Regions from separate parts of the Streptomyces sp. NPDC019531 genome, predicted to be linked through region 1. Evidence: riboswitches for the same ligand, from Rfam matches in the RefSeq annotation. Region 1 holds a riboswitch; the other holds the start of a gene.

Region 1 (3,401 bases):
CGCGATCGACCAGGCCGAGACGTAGACCTTGCCGTCGTGGGGGTCCACGGCGACGCCCGCAGGGAACGGCACCTTCACATCGGTCCGCTTGCCGTGCGAGACCTTGGTCACGACACCCGCGAAGAGCTGGCTGACGTACATCTGGCCGTCGTCGTTGAAGGCGAGGCCGGTGATCGAGCCGAAGCCGGACTTCCAGCCGAGGATCCTGCCGGTCCACGGATCGACCTTCCACACGCGCGCGGTGGGCCTCGCCGCCTCGCCGTTCAGTTCGCCGACGTAGAGCTTGCCGTCGGGGCCGAGCGCCAGGGACGTCGGCACGGACTGGTTCCCGTCGTGGTCCGGGAAGACCGTGAAGGGCCGCGCCTTGGCGTGCGGCGAAACGACGACCAGGTCGTTCCCGGCAGCATCCGCGACGATCTTCCGTCCGTCGGGGAGCGCGAGGACGGCGTACGGGTTGGACTCCACGGACGCCTTGTGCGGGTTGTACTTCAGCTCTACGGCGGTGATGTCCGCGGCGATCCTCGCCTTGCCGTGCCCGACGTGCAGCAGCTTGCCGAGAGTGTTCCAGGGCGGCTTCGTCGGCACCCCGGCTTCCGGCGGGGCGTAGGTCTCGACGCTCCAGAGCTCGCCGTGGAACGCGGAGACGCCGTCCACGCCGGTCGCGAAACCGCCGTCGGGGGCGGCGCCCGACGGGAGCCCCTGCACCACCCTGCGGTGCTTCCACGCGCCCCCGTCCCAGTAGATCTTGGTGACCGCGGAGCTGAGCCCAATGCAGGTCTCGCCCTCGGGGCCCTCACCGACGCACTTCCCGCCGCCCCGGCCCGCCTCGCCGACGTACACGTGCCCGTCGGCGTAGGAGAGCTGGCGCGGGTTGTCGAGACCCTTGGCGATCACACGGACCACCGGCTCGCCTCCACCGTGCCGCGCCGTCGCCGCAGCGGGGGCGATGCCCGCGGTGGCGGCGAGCGCGACCGACGTGGCGACGACGAGTCCTGCGCGCATCCTCATGGCCGTACCCCTCCAACCGGGCCGCGGCACCCCACCGCGGCTGGCTGGAAGCTAGACCCATGAAGCGGGCGGACGTCGCCACTCCGGTGAAAATACGCCCAAGTCATGGCAGATCACTCCGGATTGGCCACGCGGAGCGACGTTTGGGACCAAGGTCACGAAAATGTATCGGGCATATCGAACATCAACCTTCACACGGGCCACACCCGTTGGTTACGGTTCCGAGCAGGCCGTACGACCCCCACCGGCGAACGTCGCCGGGCCGCACGGCCTCCGCCGAGTCCGCAGCGCCGCCGCGCGCCCGGAGCCGGGGACCCACCGAACTTGGGGTGAATCGGCCGACTCCCGCGCACGGGAGCGCCGTAGGGCAACCCTTCCGAACCACCCGCCCGAACCCGACAGCTAACCCGGTAGGCGGAGCACTGGAAGGAGTCGCCTCCCTTGGCGTCGCACCGCAAGTCGCGTCCCGCTGGTACGCGCGTAGCAGGCATACGGACCCCGGCCCTCGCGACGGCCGCCCTCACCTCCGTGGCCCTGCTGTCCCAGACGGCCAACGCCGCGCCGGCCGATGACAAGCCGAGTCTCGAAGAGGTCGAGAAGAAGGTCGACGACCTCTACCGCCAGGCCGAGTCGGCGACCGACAACTACAACGCGGCCAAGGAGAAGACGACCAAGCAGCGCAAGCAGGTCGACACGCTCCTCGACGACGTCGCCCAGCGCACCCAGAAGCTCAACGAGGCGCGGGAGGAGCTCGGTGCCTTCGCCGCCGCCCAGTACCGCACCGGCGCCGCCGCGCCCGACACCGCGACCTTCCTGCTCTCCGACACCCCGCAGGACTACTTCGACCAGACGCAGCTGATGGGTCGTTTGACGAGCCGCCAGAAGGGCGCGGTCGACGACTACGTCTCCGAGCAGTCCGCGACGATGAAGAAGCGTCAGGAGGCCTCCCAGAGCCTTCAGACGCTCACCGAGACGCAGAGCGACCTCAAGACCGCCAAGGCGACCGTCCAGAAGAAGCTCGCCGACGCGCGCGACCTGCTGTCGGAGCTGACGGCCCAGGAGAAGGCTCGTCTCGCGGCGATCGAGAAGGAGAAGCAGGAGGCGGCGGCCCGCAAGGCCGCGGAGCTGGCGCAGCAGCAGGCGGCCGCGGAGAAGGCCGCCCAGGAGGCGGCTCAGCAGGAGAGCTCGTCGAGTTCGAGTTCGAGTTCGTCCACGACGACCGACTCCTCGTACGCCACCAAGGCCGCCAAGGCGCTCGCCTTCGCCCGCGCGCAGATCGGCAAACCGTACGTCTGGGGCGCCACCGGTCCCGACTCCTACGACTGCTCGGGCCTCACCCAGGCCGCCTGGAAGGCCGCCGGCGTCTCCCTCCCCCGCGTCACCTACGACCAGGTCAACGCGGGCACCACGGTCTCGCTCGCCGATGCCCAGCCGGGTGACCTGGTCTTCTTCTACGACGACATCAGCCACGTCGGCCTCTACATAGGCAACGGCATGATGATCCACGCCCCGAAGCCGGGCGCGTACGTCCGCGAGGAGTCGATCTACTACGACGGCGAGTCGGCGATCCACAGCGTGGTGCGGCCGGCCTGAGGCGCCGCCCATAGGGCGGGCCTCGCGAGGCGCAACCATTGCGCGGCTCGCCGGCCACCGCGTCCCTCGCGACGCACCCGGAGACGCGCACGCCTCCCCGGGTGCGGGAGGGGTCAGACGCGCCGCACGCGCGCATGGAGGGGTCGGAAGCCGCACGCGCGCGCGTGGCCCGCTCCCTCGCCCGCGCGATTTCCGCACGCGCGCGTGCGCGCCCCGCCCGCGCGGCACACCGAGCTTCCTAGCATCGGCCCCATGTCCGGTACCTCCCCGCACTCCCCCCTGCGCGTCTGGTGGACGCAGCGCCCGCCCGCGGCCGGGGCCGCCGTGATAGCGACCGGCATCATGTCGGTCGGGTTGCATCTGACCGGCTACGAGACGCTGTCCCGGTTCGCCCTGGTGATCGGCTGCGCGGCCTGGCTGGGGCTGGCGGCCGACTTCGCCGTACGGCTGCTGAGGGAGCGCGCGCGCTGGGTCGCGGATGCCGAGACAGCGGGCGCGTTGACGGCCGTGGCGGCGACCACGGTCCTGGGCACCCGTTTCTCCGCGCTCGGTTGGCAGACCCTCGCCGAGGCGCTGCTGGCGCCTGCCGCGGTGCTGTGGCCGGTGCTGATCGTGATCGTCGTGGGCCGCTGGAAGCGGCGGATGCCCGGCGCGGTGTTCCTCGGCTGTGTGGCCACCCAGGGCCTCGCGGTCCTCGGCGCCACGCTCGCCGCGGCCGAGTCGGCGACCTGGCTCGCGCACACCGCGCTCGTGCTGTTCTGGCTCGGCCTGGTCCTCTACGGCGTCGCGCTCTTCCGCTT
Region 2 (3,401 bases), on a different contig from region 1:
GTGCCCCCGTACCATTCGCCGCGCGGTTCCTGCTGTCTCGGGAAAGGTCCCTCCATGCTCTCCGGGAACGGTCGTCACCGTCGCCCCCGTCAGGCTCCGGCACTCCTCGTGGCGGCCGGTGTGACGGGATCCGCCATCGCGATCCCACTGCTCGCGGCGAGCGGGGCGAGCGCCGCCACCGGCACCACCTGGGACCGGGTCGCGGAGTGCGAGAGCGGCGGCTCCTGGAGTGCGAACGACGGCAACGGCTACTACGGCGGCCTCCAGATGTCCCAGGAGAACTGGGAGAGGTACGGCGGCCTCGAATACGCCGAGACCGCGGACCAGGCCAGCCGCAACCAGCAGATAGCCGTGGCCGAGAAGCTCCTCGCGGACCAGGGCATCGCCGCGTGGCCGACCTGCGGTCTGCTCTCCGGCCTCAGCAAGGACTCGAGTTCGGCCCGCGTCGACACGGGCGTGGGGAGCGGGACTCCCTCGCCCTCGACGTCCGGCTCGTCGCAATCGTCTGATTCCTCCGGATCGTCCGGCTCATCCGATTCCTCGAACTCTTCGGGCTCCGAGGACTCTTCCGGTCTGCTCGGCTCGCTGGACGGTTCGTCCGAGACGCCTTCGCCGTCGGCCACACCGTCGACCGGAGGCGACAACTCCGCCAAGTCGGACAAATCCAACTCTTCGGGCTCCGGGAGCTCTGCCACGGAAGGCTCGCAGTCCTCCGACGGCTCGCCCGTGGTGACCCCAGAAGAGGGCGAAGCGGACAAGTCGTGGCGGGAGGGTGGCTCTTCGGCCCTCGTCGACGTCGGCGCCCTCGGCTCCGGCAAGCATCGTGGCGGCAGCGCGGACGAAGGCGCGGAGGAGAGCGTGACGAAGAGCGCGGCCTCCTCGACCGGCCGTCACGCCGCCGCCACCTACACCGTCCGGGAGGGGGACTCCCTCGTCTCCATCGCCGACTCCCTTGGCCTCGACGGCGGATGGCGCGCCCTCTATGCCGAGAACAAGGACGTCATCGGGACCGACCCGAGCAACATCGTCGCCGGTCAGACGCTCGACACAGGGGCTGAATAGGGTCGAAAAGACCTGAAAAACAGCGGCAGTTCACGTCACACTTCGCACCTAATGTCCAGTTTGGTGAAAGTGTGGGATGAGTCTCAGAAGCCCTGATCGTCTTTGAAATTCCGCCGAGCGCATGTCTACGGTCATCACCGCTCGGCAACCCGAGCCCCGTCTGTCGCAACGCCGAATCCTGCCAGCGGCCGTACGGGAACAGTCGTCGCGTCAAGCGCCGTAGGCAGGAGCGGGGGACCCAAGGTAAGTGCCGGGCCCAGCAGTTCACGCTGGACCGGCTTGGGGTTAAGTCGCGCACCGGGAGGTGCGCGGCCGGGCAACTCAACCGGCCCGAACCCGACAGCTCACCTCGCAGGCGTCGGTGAGGGGATCCACCATGCTGTTTTCCGGCAAGGGCAAGCACCGTCGTCCGTCCAAGGCCACCCGCGCCGCCGCCATCGCCGGCGTCACCGGTGTCGCCATCGCCGCCCCGCTGATGGCGACCGGCAGCGCCTCCGCCGCCACCGCCTCCGAGTGGGACACCGTCGCCCAGTGCGAGTCCGGCGGCAACTGGTCCATCAACACCGGCAACGGCTACTACGGCGGTCTGCAGTTCTCCGCCTCCACCTGGGCCGCCTACGGCGGTACGCAGTACGCCGCGCAGGCCAACCAGGCCTCCAAGGCCCAGCAGATAGCCGTCGCCGAGAAGGTCCTCGCCTCCCAGGGCAAGGGCGCCTGGCCGGTCTGCGGCACGGGCCTGTCCAGCGCCACCTACAGCGGCGGCAGCTCGTCCTCCTCCGGCTCGAACTCCAGCTCCTCGAACACGAGCAGCCGTTCGACCGAGGAGCAGAGCGCCTCGCGTTCGACCGAGCGTCAGACCGCCAAGAAGACCGTCACCACGCCGACCGGCAAGAAGGTCAAGAAGGGCGACGGCGAGTACAAGGTCGTCAAGGGTGACACCCTCAGCTCGATCGCCGAGAAGCACAAGGTCAAGGGCGGCTGGCAGAAGCTGTTCAAGCTGAACAAGGACATCATCGACGACGCCGACTTCATCTTCCCGGGCCAGCAGCTGCACCTGAAGTAACAAAGGGTGCTCGTAGCTGAACCACAGCGCCCTCACAACCGTGTCCTTCATGATGAAGGCCTCGTGAGGGTCCCCCCGTCCCCACGGGCTCCCCGCTCCGGTGCGTGTTCCCCCGTACGCACCGGGGCGGGGCTTTTTTGTGCGCGCTTGAGCGACGCTCTTTGTTCAGTTCAGAAACAATTTACTCTCGGTTCTGTCCACGGGCCGGTCGGCACGGTGGCCGATACCCCGGAGCCGGTTAGGCTCGTCTCGCAGAACACACCGCGGTCCCGGCGGACCGTGTCACATCCCAAGAAGGAGATGCTCGTGCCGTCCATCGACGTCGTCGTAGCCCGGGAAATCCTGGACTCCCGAGGCAACCCCACGGTCGAGGTCGAGGTCGGCCTCGACGACGGCAGCACCGGTCGTGCCGCCGTCCCGTCCGGAGCCTCCACGGGCGCCTTCGAGGCCATCGAGCTCCGTGACGGCGACCCCAACCGCTACCTGGGCAAGGGTGTCGAGAAGGCCGTCCTCGCCGTCATGGACCAGATCGGCCCGGAGCTGGTCGGCTACGACGCCACTGAGCAGCGCCTGATCGACCAGGCCATGTTCGACCTGGACGCCACCGACAACAAGGGCGCGCTCGGCGCCAACGCCATCCTCGGTGTCTCCCTCGCCGTCGCCCACGCCGCCTCCGAGGCCAGCGACCTCCCGCTCTTCCGCTACCTGGGCGGCCCGAACGCGCACCTGCTGCCGGTGCCGATGATGAACATCCTGAACGGCGGCTCGCACGCCGACTCCAACGTGGACATCCAGGAGTTCATGATCGCCCCGATCGGCGCGGAGTCCTTCTCCGAGGCGCTGCGCTGGGGCGCCGAGGTCTACCACACCCTCAAGAAGGTGCTGAAGACCAAGGGCCTGTCCACGGGACTCGGCGACGAGGGCGGCTTCGCCCCGAACCTGGAGTCCAACCGCGCCGCGCTCGACCTCATCGTCGAGGCCATCAAGCAGGCCGGCTACGTCCCCGGTGAGCAGATCGCGCTCGCGCTCGACGTCGCCGCGTCCGAGTTCTACAAGGACGGCAAGTACGAGTTCGAGGGCAAGTCCCGCTCGGCCGCCGAGATGACCGAGTACTACGAGGAGCTCGTGGCGGCCTACCCGCTCGTCTCCATCGAGGACCCGCTGTACGAGGACGACTGGGCCGGCTGGAACGTCATCACCGAGAAGCTGGGCGACAAGGTCCAGATCGTCGGCGACGACCTCTTCGTCACCAACCCGGAGCGCCTGGCCCGCGGCA

The links. Region 1 has a riboswitch for cyclic di-AMP ahead of ACI2L1_RS15420 (NlpC/P60 family protein). Riboswitches for the same ligand answer to the same signal wherever they lie in the genome.
Region 2: another riboswitch for cyclic di-AMP. It lies ahead of ACI2L1_RS26310 (transglycosylase family protein); the one in region 1 lies ahead of ACI2L1_RS15420 (NlpC/P60 family protein).

Annotation. Positions count from the first base shown of each region.
Region 1 is NZ_JBJDQL010000010.1:155,853-159,253, reverse strand. Features, by position in the region: gene ACI2L1_RS15425 (ScyD/ScyE family protein) at 1-1,008, opposite strand, end outside; cyclic di-AMP (ydaO/yuaA leader) riboswitch at 1,273-1,442, shown strand; gene ACI2L1_RS15420 (NlpC/P60 family protein) at 1,450-2,601, shown strand; gene ACI2L1_RS15415 (tellurite resistance/C4-dicarboxylate transporter family protein) at 2,854-3,401, shown strand, end outside.
Region 2 is NZ_JBJDQL010000025.1:33,838-37,238, forward strand. Features, by position in the region: gene ACI2L1_RS26305 (transglycosylase family protein) at 55-1,062, shown strand; cyclic di-AMP (ydaO/yuaA leader) riboswitch at 1,268-1,435, shown strand; gene ACI2L1_RS26310 (transglycosylase family protein) at 1,439-2,125, shown strand; gene eno (phosphopyruvate hydratase) at 2,426-3,401, shown strand, end outside.